Regions from separate parts of the Massilia scottii genome, predicted to be linked through region 1. Evidence: predicted binding sites of a transcription regulator. Region 1 holds the regulator's gene; each other region holds the start of a gene.

Region 1 (8,939 bases):
CAAAAAGCCGGCGTGCTGCGCGAAATGCTGGCCGCCGGTTTCTCGGCCAGCCTGTCGCGCTACCTGATCGAAAAACTCCCGGCCGGCAAGGATGCCGCCGAGAGCCTGCGCTGGATCAAAACCGTCCTCGCGCGCAATCTGACCACCATCTCGAACGAAGATGAAATCCTGGAAAAGGGCGGCGTGTTCGCCCTGGTCGGCCCCACCGGCGTGGGCAAGACCACCAGCACCGCCAAGCTGGCCGCGCGCTGCGTGATGCGCCACGGCCCGGAAAAGCTGGCCCTGATCACCACCGACGCCTATCGTATCGGCGGCCACGAACAGCTGCGCATCTACGGCAAGATCCTCGGCGTGATGGTGCACTCGGTCAAGGATGAATCGGACCTGCGCATCGCCCTGAAAGAACTGCGCAACAAGCACACCGTGCTGATCGACACCGTCGGCGTCTCCCAGCGCGACCAGAACGTGGCCGAACAGGTGGCGATGCTGTCCGAGACCGGCGCCGACGTCAAGCGCCTGCTGTGCCTGAACTCGACCTCGACCAACGAAACCCTCAACGAAGTGGTGCGCGCCTACCAGGGCAGCGGCCTGGCCGGCTGCATCATGACCAAACTCGACGAAGCGGCTTCGATCGGCAACGTGCTCGACGTCGTGATCCGCCAGAAACTGAACCTGTTCTACGTCTCGAACGGCCAGCGCGTGCCGGAAGACCTGCACCTGGCCGACCGCAACATGCTGGTCGACCGCGCCTTCCGCCTCAAGCGCGATGCCGCCGCCACCCAGTTTTCGGATGCCGAACTGCCGCTGCTGATGGCCAATACCAGCACCGCCCGCAACGACCGCAGCCTGCGCGAGGTGTCCCTTGGCTAACCACTTCGATTTCGACCAGGCCGAAGGCCTGCGCCGGATGCTGGCCGGGCCCAAGCCGCGCATCGTCACTTTTCTGTCGGCCACGCCCGAAGACGACAAGGGCGCCATGCTGGTCAACCTGGGCGCCTCGCTGGCCCGGGCCGGCAACGACGTGCTCATCGTCGACGCCTGCGACCGCGAATACGGCGTGGCCCAGCGCCTCGGCGTGGCCGACCGCGCCAGCCTGCTGCAGGTGGCGCGCCAGCAGTGCGCGCTGAACCAGATCATCCACCAGGTGCCGCAGGGCTTCGGCGTGGTCAGCATGGCGCGTGCGCGCGGCGGCCCGGACGAAGCGCGGCGCCTGGCCAAGACCTTCGAGGTGCTGGTCAAGCAGACCGGCATCGTCATCGTCGACGGCGAATTCGGCGACGACGACAGCTTTCCGGTGCCGGTCATGGACAGCGCCGAAATCGTGGTCCAGGTCTCCACCAGCGCCGCCTCGATCACGGCCGCCTACGCCCTCATCAAGCGACTTTCGCAACAGTTGGGGCGCCGTCCGTTCGGAATTCTGGTAACGGGCGCATCCGAAGCCGAAGCCAAGGTGGTATACGATAATATGTCATCTGCGGCAAGTCGTTACCTTGCCGTACAGCTCACGTCGATGGGCTCGGTCCCGGCGGACGAATACCTGCACCGGGCCGCGCGCTTGGGCCGGGCCGTGGTCGATGCGTTCCCGCTGGCCGGCGCCTCGGTGGCATTTCGCCAGCTGGCGGGGCGCTTTGCCCTGACAGCCATGCCGCAACTTGGCAGGACAGGGGGGACTTCCCATTTTGGTTCTTAAAACATACTTATAACTATGTACACCGTCAAAGGGAAAGCGGACAAGAACCATTTACTGACGGAGCACATGCCGTTGGTGAAGCGTCTCGCCCACCACATGAAGGCCAAGCTGCCGCCCAGCGTCGAAGTGGACGACCTGATCCAGGCCGGCATGATCGGCCTGCTCGACGCCATCACCCGCTATGAGGAAACCCACGGCGCCCAGTTCGAGACTTATGCCGTGCTGCGCATCCGCGGCGCCATGCTCGACGAACTGCGCAGCAGCGACTGGCTGCCGCGCTCGATGCGCCAGAACATGCGCAAGATCGAAACGGCGATGAGCACCCTGCAGCAACAGCTCGGCCACCCGCCCACCGAATCCGAAGTGGCCAAGAGTCTCAAGCTCTCCCTGGCCGACTACCAGGACATGCTGACCGACGGCGGCGGCCACCAGCTGGTGTACTACGAAGATTTCCACGACAACGAAGGGGGCAACGACAGCTTCCTCGACCGCTATGCGGTGGACGATGCCGATCCGCTGCGCAGCCTGCTCGACGGCGACTTCCGCCATGCCGTCATCGACGCCATCGACAACTTGCCGCCGCGCGAAAAAATCCTCATGGGCCTGTACTACGAAGAAGAACTGAACCTGAAAGAGATCGGGGCCGTCATGGGGGTATCGGAATCGCGCGTGTCGCAATTGCACACCCAGGCGGTCGCGCGCCTGCGGGCGTCCTTGAAGGAGCAGGCGTGGACCGGGCCAGCGTAGCGGGGATCTTCCTGGCGCTGTCGGGCCTGCTGATCGGCCAGGCGCTGGAGGGCGGCAAGCTGTCCTCCCTGGTGCAGCCGGCGGCGTTTGCCATCGTCGTCATCGGCACCGCCGGCGCCGTGCTGCTGCAAAGCGAAGCGTCCACCTTCATGCGCGGCGTGCGCATGCTGCGCTGGGTGTTTTCGCCGCCCCCCAGCCAGCGTGCCGGGCTGGCGCGCGAGATCGCCGTGTGGGGCTTGCATGCGCGGCGCGACGGCCTGCTCTCGCTGGAAAAGTACATGGCCGTCAACAAGGATAAATTCGTGCAGAAGGGCTTGCGCCTGGTGGTCGACGGCATCGCCCCCGACAAGCTGCGCAGCCTGCTGGAGATGGAAGTGACGGCCTACGAATTCGGCGAGCGGCAAGCGGTGAAAATCTGGGAGTCGGCGGCCGGATACTCGCCCACCATCGGCATCCTGGGCGCGGTGCTGGGCCTGATCCACGTGATGGAAAACCTGAGCGACCCGGCCAAGCTGGGCAGCGGCATCGCGGTGGCCTTCGTGTCGACCGTGTATGGCGTCGGGCTGGCCAATATGTTCTTCTACCCGATCGCCAACAAGCTCAAGACCATCGTCGCCGAACGGGTGACCCAGTACGAAATCCTCACCGACGTCTTTCACGACATCGCCAGCGGCGACCACTCGCGCGTGATCGAAGAGCGCGTTGCCTGCCTGCTCTCGCGGCCCTGAGCCATGGCGCGCAAAAAGTACGAAGCCGAGCACGAAAATCACGAACGCTGGCTCATTTCGTACGCCGATTTCATCACCCTGCTGTTCGCCTTTTTTGTCGTGATGTACGCCATTTCGGTCGTCAACGAAGGCAAGTACAAGGTGTTTTCGGTGTCGCTGGGCGACGCCTTCGGCGGCAAGGACAAGAGCACGGCCAGTGTCGCCAGCAGCAATGTGCCGCAGCTGATCGTGCTGCCCGATCCGCTCATCAAACGGCGCGCGGAAGCGATGCGGCTCGAAAAAGAACGCCTGACCAGCCTCGCGCAGAAACTCACCTCGACCCTGGCCCCGCTGGTCAGGGAAGGCAAGGTGCGGGTGACGCAAAACAGCCGCGGCGTGAGCGTCGAGATCAATGCCAGCGTGCTGTTCGACCCGGGCGACGCCACCCTCACGCCGGAGTCGGACCAGGCCCTGCGCGCGCTGGCGGTGCTGCTCAAGGACGACCCGCACGCGGTGCATGTCGAAGGCCATACCGACCCGACGCCGATCAGGAATGCGCTGTTTCCGTCGAACTGGGAACTGTCGGCGGTGCGCGCCAGCAGCGTGGTGCGCCTGTTCATCGACAGCGGCGTGGGCGCCGGGCGGCTCACGGTGGTGGGGCACGGCGCCAACATCGCGGTGGCCTCCAACGACACGCCCGAAGGGCGCGCGCGCAACCGGCGCGTGGCGGTGACGATCCTGTCGGCGCTGCCCGATACCACGACCGAGATTCCGACCCGTTGATCCAACCGGGCTGGCCCGATGGGCGAAACGAGGCACAATGGCCGGGAACGGCACAGGCGGGCGACCCGGCCCCGCCGATCGAGCGCCGCAGCCGGGCTGACGAGAACAAGGAGCGTGGCGATGAAACGATCACTGGCGGGCGTGTTGATGATCATGGCGCTGGGGCTGGCCTATGCGAAGGATAAACCGATGGTTGGCGTGAGCGAAAAAGTGGCGGTGGCGTCGCGCGACGGCAAGGTGCTGGTAACCCTGACGGTGAGCAACAAGACGGCGCAGCCGATCTACCTGTGGAAGGTCACCTACCAAAGCGAGCAACTGTTCGGGCCGGAGTTCGACATCAGCGTGGCGGGCAGTGCGGCGCCGGTCAATTACATCGGCCCGATGGTCAAGCGCGCGCCGCCGCGACCGGAGGACTACGTCAAGGTCGAGCCGAACGGCGTGCTTAGCAACACGATCGACATCACGGGCGCGTATGACTTCCTTCCAGGCAAGCGCCGCTACCGGCTCAGCCATACCGGCAGTTACGTGCTTGACTTGCAGCAGTTGGATCATCCGGTGGCGATGAAGCCGGCGTCGACGGTGTTCACGCACACCCAGGTCGCGCAGCCGGCCGAACAATAATACTCCTCCCAAACCTTTCCTAACCGGGGTCAGACCTCCGACTCGAAACATTTCTCAACCGGGGTCAGAGCTCGAATGAGAAATTAAAAGCCGGCGGCAGACTCCGAAGCCATAAAAAAACAGCCTGGCCGCTCGCGCTGCCAGGCTGTTTTTATGCCATCGTCCGCTTATGGCAGCGACGGGGTGTTTTCGCTGAAATATTCGTGGGAATCGGCATTGTCGACGGCTTTCGTCGGGTTGCTGGTTGCCAGGCTGGCGGCGGCCGACTGGCCATACGCCCAGTCATCGGTCGCGGCGACCACGTTGAAGTGGCTCAGCTCGTGCACCAGGGTGCCGCCCTTGGAATCCGTGCCGGTCGTTGGGGCCGACCAGAACGCATTGCAGACGTAGATCTTGTACGGCTGCGTCGGGTACACATAGGCGTAGTAGGATTCCTTGCAGCTGCAATCGACCACGATCGGCTTGCTGTCGAGCGCGTTCTTGATGTTGGCAAAGTGCGATTTGACCGTCGAGTAGCGTCCCGAGGTGTAGGCGCCGAACCATTTCTTGTAGCGCGTGCCCTGCAGGCCGCTGTTGAGGTAAGTAACGCTGCCGTTGGCCATGTTCTTGGCGGCCGACATGGCCGAGTTGATCGTCGTCTGCTGAGACGAGCTGCAGCTGGCGAACGAGACGCCGGCCGGGCCTGCGGCCTGTTGCTTGGCAGCGAGCTCGAACGGGTCGGCTACCACGGTGCCGCGCTCAAGGCGGCCATCGATCCACAGCGATACCGGCGCCGAAGCGATCTCGCCGATCTCGCGCTCGCCCTGGCGCGCGTTCACGCTGTTGTCGTCGTCCGAGGTCGAGTTGAACAGGTTGAGCGAGGCGGCGTGGTAGCGCACCGAGTAGTCGCCCGTCACGCTCATGTCGTACATGGCCGACAGCTCCACCTTGGCCGTGTGCGAGGCGCCCGGCTTGAGCAGGTAGTAATCCTTGGCGGTCGGGGCAGGGCGCTTGTAATGGCGGCCCTGGTAAGGCACATCCACGCCGTCGCGGGTCACGTCGAACAGATGATCCTCGACGCCGGCAAACGGGGTGTGCCACTTGAGCACGTATTGCGGCTTGGACGAGGTGTTGGTGATGGTGACGCGCATGACGACATCGTCCTCTTTGCCCAGCGAGGATTTTTCGGGACTCAGGCTGACAGTCACCCCGTTCGACCCCGCCTGGGCTGCCAGGCAGGCTGCTGCTGCTACGATACCGACGCTTGCTTTAACCAAGTGATTCCAGTTCATACAGTTCTCCGTGAGTGAATGTGCTCGTTCTTGAGTGCCGGGCTAGAAGCTGCCTCAACAACCCATCGTTACATGGCGCACTTGCACGGGACATACATATTCAACGGAAATTTTGTCGTTTGAGCAAATTCTGAACGTATCGCCAGCGGCACAAAAAAATGTGTTTTCGCACAATTTCCTCAATGAAATCAAGCTTGTAGGAAGAGAGAATTTCCTATCAGAATTTTATGCGGCGCAAGCCTGTTCGGTACCAATCAGGGTGCACTTGTCCTTGTCATCGAGCCCGTTCATGCACAGCTTGAAGCAACAGACAGGCGAGGGGCGTGGCCGCGTTGCGTTCGCCATGCCGTGTTTGGCGGCAGATATAGGAAACCCTCCGGGCAACGTGTATTCTGTGGCCAACGCCACTTACCGCAATCCGACAGAAAGGGATGCAGAATGACCGAAACCCGCGCGCTGCCCGCCAGCGCCTCGATGCTGCTGGAACCCGTTGTTGCGCGCGCCGCCTGCGCCGCCGCCGTGCTGGCGCTGCTGCTCGGCGGCGCCACGCCGGCAGTGGCCGCGCCGAAGGCCAAGGCCGCCGCCAAGGCGGTCGAGTCCGGCATGGCCGATACCATCTACCGCAACGGCTACGTCTACACCGTGGACGCCAGCGACAGCGTGCAGCAGGCCCTGGCCGTGCGCGCCGGGCGCATCGTCTACGTGGGCGACAATACCGGCGCCGCCCTGCTGGCCGGCAAGGGCACCCGCATCATCGACCTGCAGGGACGCATGCTCATGCCGGGCCTGATCGACGCCCACATGCATCCCCTGTCCGGCGGCAAGCGCCTGCTGCGCTGCAATCTGAACTACGAAGCGCTGACCGTGCCCCAGTTCCAGGCGCGCATCCAGGCTTGCGTCGACAAGGAAAGCCGTACCAAGGGCATCAAGGAATGGCTGCAGGTGGTCAACTGGTTCCAGCAAAGCATGCTGCCAGCCGGCGTGGAAACCACCCGCGCCACGCTCGACGCCATCAATACCGCGCGCCCGATCGTGGTGCGTTCCTCGTTCGGCCACTCCAACCTGGTCAATACGCGCGGCCTGCACATGGCCGGCATCACGCGCGCGACCCCCAACCCGGCCACCGGCAAGATCGCGCGCAACGCCTTTGGCGAGCCGACCGGACTGCTGGAAGACGCGGCCATGGATCTGGTCGACAAGCTGCTGCCGAAGACCACCCCGGCCGAGAACATCACCGCCGCCACCTTTGCCATGCAAGCGCTGGGGCGCCAGGGCGTGACCAGTTTTCTCGACGCCAGCAGCGACCAGGAAATCTTCACCGCCTTTGCCGCCATCGAGCGCCAGGGCAAGCTGAGCGCGCGGGCCCATTTCGCCGCCGAAGTGGCCACCGAAGACGGCGCCGATCCGGCGCGCGCGGTGGCCTCCGTGCTCAAGATGGTCAAGCGCTATCACCAGGAAAAGAACGGCGTCGCACCAATCATGCGCGTGCGTCACGCCAAGCTCTACATGGACGGCGTGATCGCCGCGCCGGCCCTGACCGGCACCATGGTCGCGCCGTACTTTGTCGACCGCGGCACGCCGCAGCATCCGCACTGGGTGCCGGGCGACAGCAAGGGGCCGCCGACCTATTTCCCGCCCGCCGCGCTGAAAGCCATCCTCGCCGGGCTGGCCACCGCCGGCATCGACGCCCACGTGCACGTGGACGGTGACGGCGCGGTGCGCGAAACGCTCGACGCCATCGAGGCCCTGCGCGCCACGCCCGGCGGCAAGGATGCCCGCCCGGCGCTGGCGCATGCCGAAATTGTCGACCCGGCCGACTTCGGCCGCTTTGCCGCGCTCGATGCGAGCGCGGTGCTGTCGTTCCAGTGGGCCAAACCGGCGCCGGACACGGTGGCCGGGCTGAAGGATTATCTGGGTCCGCAGCGCTACGCGATCCTGCAGCCGCAGTCGCTGCTGCTCGATGCGGGCGCGCGCGTGGTGTTCGGCAGCGACTGGCCGGTCGATGCGCTCGACCAATGGTTCGCGCTCAAGGTGGGCGTCACCCGCACCAACTCGCCGGCAGCCGGCCCCGAGTTCGCGGGCAAGCTCGGTCCGGCGCCGGGCATGCCGCGCGCCGCCGTCCTGCGCGCGGCGACCATGAATGCCGCCTATACCTTGCGCCAGGAGGGGCTGGTGGGCTCGCTGGAAGTGGGCAAGCTGGCCGATCTGATCGTGCTGGACCGTAATTTCTTCCAGATTCCGGACGAGGAAATCGCCGACATCAAGGTGCTGCAGACGCTTGTCGGCGGCAAGGTTGTCCACCAAAGCCCGGGCTTTCCATAGCCATGCCCGTAGCAACGCTGGCTGGGCCAGGAGAGATTGCTCAAGAAATCGCCGCATCAGGCCGCGTATGCAATGCAAAACGGCCGCACCAGGCGACCGTTCAGTGAGCACGACAGACAAGGGCAGGGCGTTCAGCCCACCACGTAGCGCTTCGATGGTCCGCCCGGCGCCGCCTGGCCGCGCGGGCCGTACACGGCCGCTTCGCTACCGCTGGTCGGGGTGCGCATCGCATTGATCAGGCCCTGGGTGTGCGACAGTTGCTTGTTGATCAGCATGCCGTTAATACGGTTCAATTCCTTGGCTTCGCGCGTCTTGCCCAGCAATGCTTGCCAGCCTGATAAGGCATCCGCCGCGCCGCTGGCTTCCACCCACGCCTGCATGCCGCTGTCGTCGGCCGCAAAACCGGCCGCGGCCAGGCTCTGGTGCCGTTGCCGCGCCAGCGCTGCCATCCCGGCCACCACCTGCGCCTTGCGCGGGGTCAGCTCATCGAGGCCGGCCGTGTCGGCGTTGACCAGCAGTTGCTGTTCCTGCGTCATCAATTCCAGCGCGGAAGTGATCAAGGCAAGTTCCTGCGGCAGGGTTGTGCTCGGGCTGGCTGTGGACATGGTCGTGGTATCGCCGGAAAACCGGCGCCGTTAGCGATTTCGGGAGTGCAGCAGATCGCGCACGGTGTCCAGCAAGCCATCCGCCACCTTCTCGGAATTGACCTGGAACTGGCCGTCGGCAATCGCCAGCTTGATGCGCTCGACTTTCTTGGTGTCGAACACGCCATTGTTGTTGCCCACCGCGCTGGCCATG
Region 2 (8,939 bases), on a different contig from region 1:
TCGGACGTGACGGCCAGCGAATAGACGCCGGCGGCGGTCAGGGTGACCGCTTCTTCGGTCTTGGCCGAGGCGGTCACGCCGGTGGTGGCCGAAGCGCCATTGATGGTCGACGCCAGCGACTGGGCGGTGTCGGTCGCGGTGACGGCGATGTTCGAGGTGGCCAGGCCTTGCAGGGCGAACGAGCCGGCGGTGTAGGCGGTGCCGGTGGTGGCCAGCGTGGTTGGCGCTTTTTCCGACAGTTCGTTGTTGCCGTAGTTATTGGTACGGAAGTTGGCGGTGGTGGCCTGGATGGTCTGGCCGGAATTGGCGCCAACCTGGAAAGTAGCGGTGCCGAAGCTGCCGTCGAGCAGTTTCAGGCCGTTGAATTCGGAGGTCTGCGAGATACGGTCCGCTTCCGACAGCAGCTGGCCGACTTCAGCCTGGATCGCCTTGCGGTCGCCGGCGGAGTTGGTGGCGTTGGACGACTGGACAGCCAGTTCGCGCACACGTTGCAGGATGTTACCGGTCGATTGCAGGGAGCCTTCCGCCGTTTGCAGCATCGACACACCATCGTTGGCATTGCGCTTGGCTTGATCCAGGCCGCGGATTTGCGACGTGAAACGTTCAGAAATGGCCAGGCCAGCCGCATCGTCTTTTGCACTGTTGATACGCAAACCGGAGGACAGGCGCTGCAGCGAAGTCGCCAGGGCGGAGCCGGAGGTGCTCAGGTTACGTTGTGCATTCAGGGACGAGATGTTGGTATTGATGACGCTCATGGTATTACTCCTTGCAGTTACTGCTTATTCATGTTGGCTCCGTGCCGTTTGCCTTGGTGTGCCCCTTTGTTCCGGGACAATCACACCGCAGTCCTTATATGTAACGGATTGCGGTCTGGAAAGTTTAGGGGGATTTCGGGTGTATATTTTTTCTTTTGGGCCTCAAGGCGTGCGCAGGCACGGCGCCAGACGACAGCGTTTCGCCAAACTTGAGGGCAAAATAAATCTATTTGGCGGCTCATGAACGAGGCCAGGAAGAAGATAAGCCGGCATTGCGCCGCGGCTTTATTGCATGTACGACAATGATTTGCTGCTGAAGTGAAACTCCCCAGCCGGCCAGGGGCCGACCGGGGATGCAAGGCTGTTATTACTTGGCGCTACCTGGTGCTTAACCGCGCAGCAGGGACAGCACGCCGTTCGGCAGCGAGTTGGCCTGGGCCAGCATCGCGGTACCTGCCTGCTGAAGGATCTGGCCGCGCGTCAGTTTGGCTGTTTCCGAAGCGAAGTCGGTATCCTGAATCCGGCTGCGCGAGGCAGACAGGTTTTCGGAGGTCGACTGCAGGTTGGTGACAGCCGTTTCGAAGCGCGACTGCAGTGCGCCGAACGAAGCGCGCTGGCTGTTGACGTTGGCCAGGGCCGAGTCCAGCACTTTCAGTGCATCCGATGCGCCCTTGGCGGTCGAGACATCGATACCGGAGACGGTATTGAGCTTGGCGGCGCCGCCGGCGGTAAAGGCGGTCGAACCGCTGCTGCCGATCGAGAAACCCTTGTCTGAGTTCATCGACACATAACCCATCGAGGTCGAAGTAGCGCCGGTGGCGACAGCGGCGGTGGTGCCGGTAACGCCGGCCGAGTCGATCGAGCCGACGGTCACCGAAGCGGCCGCGCTGTTGTTAGCCAGGGTAATGTTGTTACCAGCGGAGTTGGTCAGGACCAGGCCGTTGTTGGCATCATTGAGCTTGGCGGTCACGCCGGTTTTGGACGACACATCGTTAAAGGCGCTGACGGCCGATGCCAGGCCGGAAGCGTTGAGTGCGGCGCCAACGGTGAAGGTGACGTTGGCGGCAGTGCTGTTATCGGACGTGACAGCCAGCGAGTACACGCCGGCGGCGGTCAGGCTGACCGCTTCTTCGGTCTTGGCAGTGGCGGTCACACCGGTGGTCGAGGTGGCGCCATTGATGGTCGAAGCGAGCGACTGGGCGGTATCGGTCGCGGTCACGGCGATGTTCGACGTGGCCAGGCCTTGCAGGGCGAACGAGCCGGCGGTGTAGGCGGTGCCGGTGGTGGCCAGGGTGGTTGGCGCTTTTTCCGACAACTCGTTGTTACCGTAGTTGTTGGTACGGAAGTTGGCGGTGGTTGCCTGGATCGTCTGGCCGGCGTTGGCGCCAACCTGGAAGGTGGCGGTACCGAAGCTGCCGTCGAGCAGTTTCAGGCCGTTGAATTCCGACGTCTGGGAGATACGGTCGGCTTCCGACAACAGTTGACCGACCTCAGCCTGGATCGCCTTGCGGTCGCCAGCGGAGTTCGTCGCATTCGAGGACTGCACAGCCAGTTCACGTACACGCTGCAGAATGTTGCCCGTCGATTGCAAAGAACCTTCAGCCGTTTGCAACATCGAAACGCCGTCGTTGGCATTGCGCTTGGCTTGATCGAGACCGCGGATCTGGGAGGTGAAGCGTTCCGAAATGGCCAGGCCGGCGGCATCGTCCTTGGCGCTGTTAATACGCAAGCCGGAAGAGAGGCGTTGGAGCGAGGTCGACAGTGCGGAGGCCGAGGTGCCCAGATTGCGTTGTGCATTCAGCGATGCGACGTTGGTGTTGATTACGCTCATGGTAATACTCCTTGCAGATACTACTTATTCATGTTGGCAACTTGCCTTCGCTTTGGTCTGCCCCTTCGGTCCGGGACAATCACACCGCAGTCCTTTTTTGTAACGGGTTACCTGGCGGAAAGTTTAGTGATATCAGGCAGGTATATTTTTTATTTCGCCCCTCAAGCGGGCCCGGGTCGGGGCGCTTGACGGCAGCGTCCGCCAGAACTTGAGGGCCAAATAAAGGTAATTGCGGCCCTGTTTTTGCGCTGTGGAACGCTGTCCGGGCGCTCCTGAGTGATGTGGCCTGGATAAAAATGCTATTTCCATACAACATCGTATTTATCCGGAACAGGTAAAATCGCCGCCTGACATTGCCATACAACATTACCCCTTTCGGAAAACTCAACATGGATTACAGCGACAACCCGCCGGACGAGACCGTTTCGCGCGTGAACCTTCTTGCCAACATTGCATTGGCGATCGGCTTCCTCCTTCCCGTCTGGGCAGTCATGAAGGGGAACGGCGACGCCGAGATGGCCGGGGGTTTCATCGGCGGCAGCCTGGTTGCGGTATTCATCATCCTGCTGCTGCTCAAAGGCATCCTGAAGACGCATCCGCCGCTGCGCATGGCATGCGCCAAGCTGGTGGTCGCGATCGTCCTGATATTGATGTCGCTGGGTAAAATCGGCGCGATGAAGCGCGACATCGGCGCGATCCGCGCGGCGAGCCAGAGCCTGGTGGCGACCATGAACGAAAAGGGCGAGCCAAGCGGGCCGGCGGTACCGCAGGCCGCCAGTGAAGAAGCACGCCAGGTGGTGGCGTTCGTCAATGGCGCCGGCGCGCTGCTCAAACGCCAGGTGGCCGAGCGCGAACTGCTGGACAAGGAATTCGAAAAAATCGACATGAGCACCTTGCTGACGCCGCAGACGCTCACCTCGCGCAAGGGAATTGCCGATTCGCGCGCGAAAATGGCGCGCTACGTCGAGCTGATCGACCAGCGCGACAAGATGATCGTCGCCGCCGTCGAGGAAGGCCGCACCTATGTGCGCACGGCCAAGGTGCCGGAACAATACCGCAGCGAATCGAGCGCCAGGGCCAAGGTGGGCGAGGAGACGCTCAAGCACAACGCGGCCTTGTCCGCGGTCGGCAAGGAATTCATCAAGGGGGTGAACGACGTGCTCGACTTCGGCCAGTCGCAGCTCGGCAAAGCGAAGTTCCAGAATGGCAAGCTGATGTTTGCCAGCGAGCGCGACGTCGCCACCTACCGCAGCTTGTCCGCGGCGTTGGAGCAGATTGGCGTGCGCGAAGCGGCGGTGGTCGAGCAATTCAACGCGCATCTGGAAAAGACCAAGCGCGACGCCGCCAGGCAGCTCGGTCCCGCCCTCCGCTAAGACAGCTCAGGACTGGCCAGACAAATCCGACGGCCGAGCTCAGACCTCCGACAACCGGGGTCAGAGCTCTGATTAGAAACATTGTGACATCCGTAGCCCTCCCTGGCAGCAGCACCGCCTGCATCACGCAGAACGGGAGGGCCGGTCACGACGACGCGCGCCGCCAAAAGTCAGGATGGGCTCTTCCATGGCCGTGGCGCCCATGCTGCGCCGGCACAGTCGCCATGCGTGGCGTTTCACTTATCAATTTCAACCGTACAAACATGCATACCGATGAAAAGGCGCTGCAAACGCCGGAGCGCACCGTCAACAGCGTTGCCAATCTCACCCTCGCGGCGGCGATTTTTCTGCCGCGCCTGGCCAATCCTGGCGGGCAGAGCCATGCGCAAATGGCCGGGAAATTATTTGGCGTCGTGCTTGCGGCCGCGATTGTGCTGGGTGCACTCCGGTTTTTCCTGGGGAAACGGCCTGCGCGCCAGATGGTGAGGGCCAAGTTCGTGGTGGCGTTTTTGCTGTTCCTGGCCGGCGTGGGCAATGTGGTGGGAACGCACCAGGACCAGGCGGCAATGAACTCCGCGCAGCGGCAACTGCTAGCGACCATGAACCAGACGGGGCAGCAAGGCAGCGCGCCGGCGCCCGCGCCCGCCAGTGAAGAGGCACGCGAGCTTGTCGCGTTCCTGGATGGGCTAGGTGCCGTGCTCAAGCGCCAGATGGCCGAAGGCGAGCGCTTGGAAAAGGAGTTCGGGAAGATATCCCTGGACGGGCTGACCCCGGAAAGCTTCATGTCGCGCAAGGGTATTGATGCTGCGCGGATACAGATCGTGCGCTTCAGGCAGCTCATCGAACAGCGCGACACGCTGGCCAAGGCGTCCGTCGAGGAAGGCCGGGAATATCTGCGTACGGCGCGCATCCCGGAACGCTATCGCAATATGCAGATGAGCAACGTGGTACGGATTGGCGAGAAGACGCTCGAACTCAACGCGGAGTTGTCCGCGGTTCAGAAGGAAATGATCGACGGCGTGGGTGGCCTGCTCGATTTCGCCCAGTCCCGGCTCGGCAAGATGCAGCTTCACCAACAAACGCTGGTGTTTTCCAGCGACGCCGAACTTGCCACCTACCAACGGCTGTCCGCGGCCCTGGACGATGCCGCAACACGGGAAGCGGCGGTGATTGAGAAATACAATGCCCATCGCCAAAAGATCAGGAACGAGGCCAATACGAGCCTGTCAGCTGGCCTGCGCTGACACCGTGGGCCTGTTTGCCCGTTCAAGAAATGTTTCGAGTCGGAGGTCTGACCCCGATTAAGAAATGTTTTAGAAGCGGAAGAAGTCGTCGATCAGGCGGCGTTTCGATGGCTTGACGGTCAGTTCGCCCGCCGTGCCTGCGAATACCATGCAGTCGCCCGGCGTGTCGCGGTTGATCACGCCGGTGCCCTGCGAGACCGTGGTGTTGTCGCCAACACGGCAGCGCCCGATGATGGCGCTGTTGGGATACAGGATCACGCCTTCCCCCAGCACCGGCGCCACGCCGTGGTTCTTGCCGACCGTGGAATTTTGATACAGCACCAGGTAGTTCCCATACGTCGCCTTGGCCAGCACGATGCCCACCGAGTGCCCAATAAAAAACACCTCCGGCAATGCGATCTCGTAGAACAAATCGATACCGTTGAGCGCCTTGTTGAGCAGGAACAGGCGCGTCGCCACGCCCAGCGCCTCTTCGCTGCGCTCTTCACGCCATATCGTATTCGACAGGAAATACAAATACTGGCAGTACTGGCTCGAATTGAGATAGTTGAATTGCCCCTGCGGCCACATCTTCACCTTGTCGATGCACGCTTGCAGGCGCGCCATCGCCGTGTCCCAATGCGTCGCGATAACGCGCTGCAGCACGGCCGCTTCCATCCCCGGGAAAAAGGTCGTGACCTGTTGGCAGGTGTAAGCGCTCAAGTGTTCGTTCGCCATGCGCTGTTTTACTCCGGTGCCTGATAGCGCATGTACACCAGCGCCGGGGCATCGCTGCCTGCCGTCGGATCTTCAACCCACGTGACCTGGCCGTCCGCGCTGCTGCTGGCCAGCGGCACGCGCTTGACCTCGCCAAAGCCGGCTTTCGCGTAAAACGCCACCGCCGGGTTGTCCGAACGCACCCGCACCCAGGCATCGTCCAGCCCGAGACCCGCGCGCGCCCAGTGCAGCAGCGCCTGCAGCGCGAGCGTCATCAAGCCCTTGCGGCAGTCGCCGCCGCGCACGATGGCGTCAGCCTCCACGTAGCCTTTGTCCCAGTCGATGAATCCCAGCCCCACGTGGCCGACCGGGCGGCCGTCGAGGGTGTCGACCATGAACAGGATCTTGCCGGGATCGCGCGCCACGGCTGTGGCCAGCCAGTTCGCGGTGCGCGTTTCGTGCGAGTCGAATTCGGTCAGGAACGATTTGACGAAGCGGTTGCGCCACTCGCTGAGCAGGCGCGCATCGTCCAGGTTGATGTGGACGCTGGCCGTGGCGATCGGGCGCAGCAGGGCTTCGACCGGCCGGCCCACCGGGATCACCAGGTCGGCCCCGGCACCGGCCGCCTGCTTGTAGGCGGCGAACAGGGCTTGCCCGTTCATGCCGGCGTCCCGGCGGCCGGCGCCCCGGCGGCCGGCGTCCCGGAGAAATACAGGCCGATCTGGCGGCACACTTCATCGACCAGGGCCAGGTCCATGCGCGAGTGCAGCGGCAGGGACAGGATTTCATTGCCGACCCGGTCGGTCACGCTCAGGTCGCCCGCGCGACAGTTTTTCCAGAGCGAAAACCAGTGCCCCGGCTGCCAGTGAATGCCGGTGTCGACGCCGTTTTCCTTCAGAAACTTGCGCAGCTCATCGCGGTCCTCGGCCGGCACGCGGATGTAGTACAGGAACGGATTAACATCGGCAAAGTCGGTCAGCGGGGTACGCACCTGCGTCACGCCGGCCAGCAGCGCGTTGTATTTGATGCAGGCGTCGCGCCGGCTGCTGGCGATCAGCTCCAGCTTGGACAGCTGCGCCAGCCCGATGGCGGCGTGCATATTGAGCATGTGGTAGCGGTAGCCGACGCGTTCGACATCAAACGTCCAGGCGCGCTGGTTCTGGTACATGACCGAGGCCGGCTGCTGCATGCCGAGCAGGCGCAGTTCGTGCACCATGGCCAGTTCTTCCCTGGTTTTCACCACAATCGTGCCGCCGTCGAGGCAGGTGATGGTTTTTACCGGGTCGTGGCTGAACACGCAGATGTCGGAAAAGCTGCCGACCGGTTTACCCTTGTACTTGGACCCGAAGGAATGCGCGGCATCGTGGATCACGCGCAGCTTGTGTATGGCTGCGAATTCGGCGATTTCATCGTGATCGCAGAGGATGCAATCGTAATCCATGACGATGATGGCTTTTGTCTTCGGCGTGACGAGCTTGGCCGCCTGTTTCATGTCGATCGCCAGGGTGGCGTCGAGGCAGTCGCAGAAGACGATTTCGGCGCCCACCCATGAAATTGCCTGGAAGTCGGCCGAGCAGTTAAAGGAAGAGACGATGACCTCATCGCCCGGACCGACCCCGGCGATGAGCAAGGCCACGTGCAGCCCGGCCGTGCCGGTACTCAAGGCGGCCACGTAGCGCTCTTCCGTGCCCAGGATTTCCTTGACCTTGTTTTCAAAACCGGACACGTAGCTGCCCATGCCGAGCCAGCCCATTTCGAGCGATTCGCGGCTGGCGTCGATTTCTTCTTTTTCGATCAGCGGCTTAAATACGGGGATCATGGCAATCCTTCACAAAGCAGGTTAAAGGTTCAGGGTCAGGGCGAGCGTGCGGGCGGCCAGGGTCGGCCATGCCCGGTCATTGTCGGAGATCTTGCGTGATGCGCACACGGGCCAGGGAATGTTCAGCGCCGGATCGTCCCAGCGCAGGCCGCCTGCGGAGGCGGGGCGGAACGGTGTACTCATCTGGTAGAGCACTTCGGTATCGGCTTCCAGGCTCTGGAAGCCATGCGCCATGCCGGCGGGAATGTACAACTGGCGGCGGTTGCCGGCCGACAGTTCGGTGTGGAATTCCTTGCCGTAGGTCGCGGAGCCAGGCCGCAGGTCGACGATGGCGTCGAAGATGGCGCCGCGCGTTACCCGCACCAGCTTGATTTCCTGGTCGGGCGCGCTCTGGAAATGCAGCCCGCGCAGGGTGCCTGGGTGGGGATTCCAGGAAACGCTTTGCTGCACGAAACGCCCCACCAGGCCGTGCCGCGCGAACTCGTCCTCGCAGACGGTGCGGGCAAACAGGCCGCGCTCGTCTTCGACGGGTTCGATGTCGATGAGAAAGGCACCGGCCAGCGGGGTAGGGTGGAATTGCATCAGGCCACCACGTGAATGTGCGGGTTGGCCAGCAGGAATTGCCCGCCCCAGCCGCGGATGCCGGCCATCTGGGTCATCAATTCTTCCTTGATGTTCCACGGCAGGATCAAGAGGTAGTCGGGTTGCGTTTCAAACACCGCCTCGGGCGCGCGCACGGGAATGCGGCTGCCGGGCAAGAGCCGGCCTTGCTTGGCGGGATTGCTGTCGACCACGTAATCGATGATGTCGGTGCCGATGCCGCAGTAGTTGAGCAGGGTATTGCCCTTGGCGGCGGCGCCGTAGGCGGCGATGGTCTTGCCTTCATCCTTGGCGTCGATCAGGAAGCGCTGCAGCGCGCGCTTGGTGGCGCGCATGCGTTCCCCAAAAGCGGCGTAGGTGTCCAGGCGCGCCAGGCCGGCTTCCTGTTCCAGCGCCAGGCAAGCTTCCACTTGCGCCGTGGTGCTGTGCGACGCCGTTTGCAGGCAGGCGTGCACGCGCAGGCTGCCGCCGTGGGTCGGGAGGTGCTCGATGTCGAATACGCGCAGGCCGGCGCGGGCGAACACGGGCATCAGGGCCAGCAGGGACAGGTAGGAATAGTGCTCGTGGTAAATCGTGTCGAATTGCTGGTCGGCGATCAGGCGCAGCAGGTGGGGAAACTCC
Region 3 (6,206 bases), on a different contig from region 1:
GCCAGGCTGGTGGCGCGCCCGGCCGTGTTGGCGGCGTTGGCGCCCTTGCTTTCCTGCGGCTGCGCCTGCGGCAGCACGGGGGCCTGGAGCGGCGCGCGGTCGGGCGTGGCGCCGCCGGGCAGGGCCTGGCCGGCGGCGCCGGGCAAGGGTGTCTGGGCGGTAGCGGCGGGCTGGTTATCGAGGCGGAACTGGGGACGGGGATTGACCGCTACCAGGGTCATCGGCATCTCGGTGCCGGCTTCCGCGCCCTGCGGCAGGCTCATGCGGGCCTGTTCGCCCGCCACGCGCACCAGGAAGGTGCCGTCTTGAAACTTCGACAGGATCGCCACCTGCATCGACTGGCCGACCTGGGTCGACAGCACGCGCGCGAGCGCTTCCTGGCGGATGTCGCCGACGCCGAGCGCGGGCCGGGCCGGGTCGACCTTGCCGACCGCATGCACCGCCGGGCCGTCCGTGCGCGCCAGCATCGCGAGCGCGACTAGACGCCGCCGTAGGCGTTATTCAGACGGCGCGCGGTGCCGCTGCTGTTGATCAGTTGCGACAGTTGCGCCATCCACGGGGTGGTCAGGTCGCGGATGATGCGGTCGTAGGCCAGCAGCTGCTTGATGATCGCCACTTTCTTGACGCGGCTGGCGCCTTCGAGCACGATCTGCCTGTCATTCGCTTCCAGGGTGCGCACGTGGGCGCCGACCCGTTTTTCGAGCAGGCTCAGTTCGTCCCACTCGCCGCTTTCGGCGGCGGCCACCATCTGTTCGGACAGGGCCAGCATCGCTTCGTAGGTCGACAGCACGTCATCGTTGGTCATGGTCATGGTTCAGGCACTCACAAGGTTGGAAATGCGCACTGGCGCGACGTCGGGAATGGCGGCCGGTGCGGCGCCGATGGCGTTCCAGGTCTCGCGCAGCTCGGTCAGCAAGCCCTGGATTTCGACCATGATCTCGATATCGTTCTTCAGGTTCGCGGCCAGCAGGCGCGCGCTCATGTATTCGTACAGCGAATCGAGGTTCTCGGCGATCTGGCCGCCGGCTTTCTTGTCGAGGCTGGCGCGCAAGCCATTGTCGATGATCTGGATGGCTTTCGAGATCGCCTTGCCTTTTTCCGGAATATTGCCCGACTTCATGTGCATCAGACCGCTGAGCACCGCCACCAGGGCGCCGTCGAACAGCATGACGATCAGTTTGTGCGGGGACGCCGCCACCACGCTGGTTTCCAGGCCGACCTTGGCATAGCTGCTCGCGCCCCTGTTGGGAGATCCAAACATAATTAATGTCCTCTTTCTGTCGTACGCTATCGAAGGTTGCTAAGGGCGGCGAGCTGCTGCGCAAGGAAGTTGCTGGTCGAACTCATGCCCGAGAGGGTCACGTCGAGCGATGAATATTGCCGGCGCAAGTCTTTTTCGGTCTGGGCCAGGCGCACATTGAGTGCCACGCGCTGCTTGGCGATATCGGCCAGGCTGGCGTTGATGCCGGCGTTCTTGCTCGGAATCGTGCCCTTGCTGCTGAGAAAGCTGTCGATCAGCTCGGTAAATTGGGCGCCGGCCCCTTTCGAGATATTCACGGTGCCGCGCTCGCCGATGGCGCCGCCGGTGATCTGCACCTGGATTCCCGAGCTGGCCGAGCCGGCGTTGCCGGTCAGGTTCTGGCCGCTGCCGGTGGCGGCCGCGCCGCCGATGGTGCCGGCCACGTCGAGCCCGTCGACCAGGGTCTGGGTGCCCAGCAGGCTCGCCGCGGCGCTGCCGCTGATGCCCACTTTCGAGGTCGAGCCGTATTTGTTCGAGGTGATCGTGAAGATCCCGGCTTCCTGCTTGACCGACACGCCGGTGCCGCTGGTGGCGCTGGCGCCCGTCGCGCCGACCGCGCCGTTGATGATCGACTGCACGTGGCTGGCCAGGCTGGCCGCCGAATAGTTACCGGCCAGCAGGGTGGCGCTCGAGGTCACGCCGTTGATGGTCAGCGACAACTGGTCGTTGACACCCTTGGTGATGCTGGTGTCGGCGGCGACGCTGCCCTTGGCGCTGCCCTGGGTCGCCAGCTGGCTGATCACCAGGTTCTTGGTGCCGACCGTGCTGTTGGTGGTGGAGCTGACGAAGCTGACCAGGCTGTCCGTGGTCGAGCCGACCGTGCTGAGCAGCTTGGAAACGTCTTCCAGGTTGCTGTCGAGGGCTTTCTGCAGCTTGGTATTGTCGAGCTTGAGCGAACCGTCGGCCTGGAACGACACGCCGAGCTGGCTCATGCTGCTGATGTCGCCATCCATGCCCGGCACCGGGGTGAAGAACATCTTGCGCAGGCTCGATTGCAGGTTGCGCGTGGTCGAGTCGCCCAGCAGCACGCCGGCGCTCTTGCCTTCGCTGGCCTTGGGGGCCGTGGTCAGGCCGGCGATCGTGCTGTTGAGTTCGTTATACGACTTGATGAAATTGTTCAGCGCCGTCTTCGCGCCCGTGCTGTCGCTGGTGATGTTGACGGTGCTGGTGCCGATCTTGAGCGCGCTGATGGTCACGCCCTGGATCGCTTCCGAGACATTGTTGCCCGGGCTGCTGATGGCCACGCCGTTGATCGACAGCTTGGTGTTTTGCGCCGCGCTGTTCTGCGTCATGTTCTGGGTGCCGTCGGCGGCATATCCCAGCAGGTTGCCGATGTCGGCGTCGCCCGACACGCCGATGCGCATGCTCGACGTTTCGCCGGTCTGCGACGAGGTCAGCACCAGGCGGTTGGGGCTGGCGCTGCCATCCGAAATGATGCTGGCGGTTACGCCCACGTTGGCCTTGTTGATGGCGTCACGGATGCCTTGCAGCGAGTTGTTGCTCGAATCGATGGTCACGGTGCGCGCCGAGCGCGTGGCATCCTGGGCAAACGCGGCGCCGGTGTAGGCGCCGTTGGTCAGGGTGCCGCCCGTGATGCTGCCGAATTCGAAGGTGAGCGTGGTGGCCGCGCCGCTGCCGATCAGCGCCGTGGTGCTGGCCTGGCCGGCCGCGGTCAGCGTCTGCGCCTGCGACAACTGGGTCACGTTGACGCTGTAGCTGCCCTTGACGGTATCCTTGGCGGCGCTTGCGGTGAGCACGGCCGGATCGGACGAGGAGGCGCCGACAGTCTTGAACTTGGTCGGGTCGGACAAGCCGCTGACGGCGGTCTGGAAGCCGCCCAGGGCGCCGCTGAGGGCACCGTAGGCCGACAACTTGGCCGTGTACGCCTTTTCCTTGTCCTGCATGGCGACGAAAGGCCGGCTCTCCGCCATCATCAGTTTATTGACGATGTCGTTGACGTCGATAGAGCCGCCTGAACTGACGGATGAAATGGCCACGAACGCCTCCTGGTAAAAGCATGAATATACTAAGTTAACGGCATCTTCTATCCATACTTTAGAGGGGTAATCCGGTGCTTGTTCGGTTTATCCCCGATTTATGCCTATTTGCATCAATTCTTGCCGGCATCTAACGATGGGCCGTACGGATGGGTTCAGGCGACCTGCCTGATCAGCAAACCCTGGACTTTTTCCAGCGCCTTGCCGATCTCGAGCGCCTCGGCGGTAGGCATCTGGCGGATCACTTCCTTGGTGGTCTGGTCGATCACCTTGACCACCGTGCGCTTGCTGTCGGCATCGATCGAAAACTCGATATTGCGCGACAGCGCCTGCATCGCCACGTTGATTTCGCCGACCACCTTGGTCACTTCGGCCGGGTCGGGTTCGGCCGCTTCCCTGGCGGCCTCGGTCTTGCCGGCGGCGGCCGGCGGTGCCGTCCGGCTGGCGGCGGTGGCCGCGCCGCTCTCGGGGGCGGCCGGGCGCAGCGGAGCAGCGGCTGCGGTGTTGTCCAAGGGGCGAAGTTCCATGACCGTATTCCTTTAACGAAAATTCCCCGGCGCGCAAAAAGCGGCCGGGGAGTGTAACGAAGCGGGGCCGATCAGCCGCGCAGCAGGGACAGCACGCCGTTCGGCAGCGAGTTGGCCTGGGCCAGCATCGCGGTACCTGCCTGCTGAAGGATCTGGCCGCGCGTCAGTTTGGCTGTTTCCGAAGCGAAGTCGGTATCCTGAATCCGGCTGCGCGAGGCAGACAGGTTTTCCGACGTCGACTGCAGGTTGGTGACGGCCGTTTCGAAGCGCGACTGCAGTGCGCCGAACGAAGCGCGCTGGCTGTTGACGTTGGCCAGGGCCGAGTCCAGCACTTTCAGCGCATCGGACGCGCCCTTGGCGGTCGAGACATCGATACCGGAGACGGTATTGAGCTTGGCGGCGCCGCCGGCGGTAAAGGCGGTCGAACCGCTGCTGCCGATCGAGAAACCCTTGTCCGAGTTCATCGACACATAACCCATCGAGGTCGAAGTAGCGCCGGTGGCGACAGCGGCGGTGGTGCCGGTAACGCCGGCCGAGTCGATCGAGCCGACGGTCACCGAAGCGGCCGCGCTGTTGTTAGCCAGGGTAATGTTGTTACCAGCGGAGTTGGTCAGGACCAGGCCGTTGTTGGCATCATTGAGCTTGGCGGTCACGCCGGTTTTCGACGACACATCGTTAAAGGCGCTGACGGCCGATGCCAGGCCGGAAGCGTTGAGTGCGGCGCCAACGGTGAAGGTGACGTTGGCGGCAGTGCTGTTATCGGACGTGACAGCCAGCGAGTACACGCCGGCGGCGGTCAGGCTGACCGCTTCTTCGGTCTTGGCAGTGGCGGTCACACCGGTGGTCGAGGTGGCGCCATTGATGGTCGAAGCCAGCGACTGGGCGGTATCGGTCGCGGTCACGGCGATGTTCGAGGTGGCCAGGCCTTGCAGGGCGAACGAGCCGGCGGTGTAGGCGGTGCCGGTGGTGGCCAGGGTGGTTGGCGCTTTTTCCGACAACTCGTTGTTACCGTAGTTGTTGGTGCGGAAGTTGGCGGTGGTGGCCTGGATCGTCTGGCCGGCATTGGCGCCAACCTGGAAGGTGGCGGTACCGAAGCTGCCGTCGAGCAGTTTCAGGCCGTTGAATTCCGAGGTCTGGGAGATACGGTCGGCTTCCGACAACAGTTGACCAACCTCAGCCTGGATCGCCTTGCGGTCGCCGGCGGAGTTCGTCGCATTCGAGGACTGGACAGCCAGTTCGCGCACACGCTGCAGGATGTTACCGGTCGATTGCAGGGAGCCTTCAGCCGTTTGCAGCATCGACACGCCGTCGTTGGCATTGCGCTTGGCCTGATCGAGACCGCGGATCTGGGAGGTGAAGCGTTCCGAAATGGCCAGGCCGGCGGCATCGTCCTTGGCGCTGTTAATACGCAAGCCGGAAGAGAGGCGTTGCAGCGAAGTCGCCAGCGAGGAGGCCGAGGTGCCCAGATTGCGTTGTGCATTCAGCGATGCGACGTTGGTATTGATGACGCTCATGGTAATACTCCTTGCAGATACTACTTGTACATGTTGGCAACTTGCCTTCGCTTTGGTCTGCCCCTTCGGTCCGGGACAATCACACCGCAGTCCTTATATATAACGGATTGCGTTTGGGAAAGTTTAGGGAGGGATGGAGGTATATTTTTTATGTTGGGCCTCAATACGAGGCCAGGGAAGCGAATAAGCGGGCATGACGCCACCGCCTTATTGCATGTGAGGCAAGAATTTACTGCCGGGATTTGCTGCTGAAGTGAAAATCCCCAGCCGGCCAGGGGCCGACCGGGGATGCAAGGCTGTTATTACTTGGCGCTACCTGGTGCTTAACCGCGCAGCAGGGACAGCACGCCGTTCGGCAGCGAGTTAGCCTGGGCCAGCATCGCGGTACCTGCCTGTTGCAGAATCTGGCCGCGCGTCAGTTTGGCTGTTTCCGAAGCGAAGTCGGTATCCTGAATCCGGCTGCGCGAGGCGGACAGGTTTTCGGAGGTCGACTGCAGGTTGGTGACAGCCGTTTCGAAGCGCGACTGCAGTGCGCCGAACGAAGCGCGCTGGCTGTTGACGTTGGCCAGGGCCGAGTCCAGCACTTTCAGTGCGTCGGACGCGCCCTTGGCGGTCGAGACGTCGATACCGGAGACGGTATTGAGCTTGGCGGCGCCGCCGGCGGTAAAGGCGGTCGAACCGCTGCTGCCGATCGAGAAACCCTTGTCCGAGTTCATCGACACATAACCCATCGAGGTCGAGGTGGCGCCGGTGGCGACAGCGGCGGTGGTGCCGGTGACGCCGGCCGAGTCGATCGAGCCGACGGTTACCGAAGCGGCCGCACTGTTGTTAGCCAGCGTAATGTTGTTACCGGAAGCGTTGGTCAGGA

Evidence for each region. The regulator FliA, encoded in region 1, starts transcription of late flagellar genes. The targets are predictions, from matches to a motif close to CTAAAGTTTNNNNNNNNNNNGCCGNTA.
Region 2: RBA41_RS24755 (flagellin N-terminal helical domain-containing protein) is a predicted target of FliA. The motif match lies at 857-883, and genes of this name have one in related genera.
Region 3: RBA41_RS24750 (flagellin N-terminal helical domain-containing protein) is a predicted target of FliA. The motif match lies at 5,439-5,465, and genes of this name have one in related genera.

The regions. Positions count from the first base shown of each region.
Region 1 covers NZ_JAVCWM010000007.1:302,827-311,765, forward strand. The annotation lists gene flhF (flagellar biosynthesis GTPase FlhF) at 1-870, shown strand, start outside; gene RBA41_RS12640 (MinD/ParA family ATP-binding protein) at 908-1,690, shown strand; gene RBA41_RS12645 (RNA polymerase sigma factor FliA) at 1,706-2,437, shown strand; gene RBA41_RS12650 (flagellar motor protein) at 2,419-3,165, shown strand; gene motD (flagellar motor protein MotD) at 3,169-3,927, shown strand; gene RBA41_RS12660 (hypothetical protein) at 4,048-4,548, shown strand; gene RBA41_RS12665 (M35 family metalloendopeptidase) at 4,716-5,819, opposite strand; gene RBA41_RS12670 (amidohydrolase) at 6,258-8,141, shown strand; gene RBA41_RS12675 (flagellar protein FlgN) at 8,273-8,746, opposite strand; gene flgM (flagellar biosynthesis anti-sigma factor FlgM) at 8,777-8,939, opposite strand, start outside.
Region 2 covers NZ_JAVCWM010000022.1:29,415-38,353, forward strand. The annotation lists gene RBA41_RS24755 (flagellin N-terminal helical domain-containing protein) at 1-755, opposite strand, end outside; gene RBA41_RS24760 (flagellin N-terminal helical domain-containing protein) at 1,144-2,586, opposite strand; gene RBA41_RS24765 (hypothetical protein) at 2,976-3,959, shown strand; gene RBA41_RS24770 (hypothetical protein) at 4,184-5,203, shown strand; gene RBA41_RS24775 (LbetaH domain-containing protein) at 5,273-5,920, opposite strand; gene RBA41_RS24780 (GNAT family N-acetyltransferase) at 5,929-6,561, opposite strand; gene RBA41_RS24785 (DegT/DnrJ/EryC1/StrS family aminotransferase) at 6,558-7,718, opposite strand; gene rfbC (dTDP-4-dehydrorhamnose 3,5-epimerase) at 7,740-8,300, opposite strand; gene RBA41_RS24795 (class I SAM-dependent methyltransferase) at 8,300-8,939, opposite strand, start outside.
Region 3 covers NZ_JAVCWM010000022.1:23,066-29,271, forward strand. The annotation lists gene fliK (flagellar hook-length control protein FliK) at 1-467, opposite strand, end outside; gene RBA41_RS24730 (flagellar protein FliT) at 479-805, opposite strand; gene fliS (flagellar export chaperone FliS) at 815-1,261, opposite strand; gene fliD (flagellar filament capping protein FliD) at 1,288-3,297, opposite strand; gene RBA41_RS24745 (flagellar protein FlaG) at 3,453-3,824, opposite strand; gene RBA41_RS24750 (flagellin N-terminal helical domain-containing protein) at 3,896-5,338, opposite strand; gene RBA41_RS24755 (flagellin N-terminal helical domain-containing protein) at 5,662-6,206, opposite strand, start outside.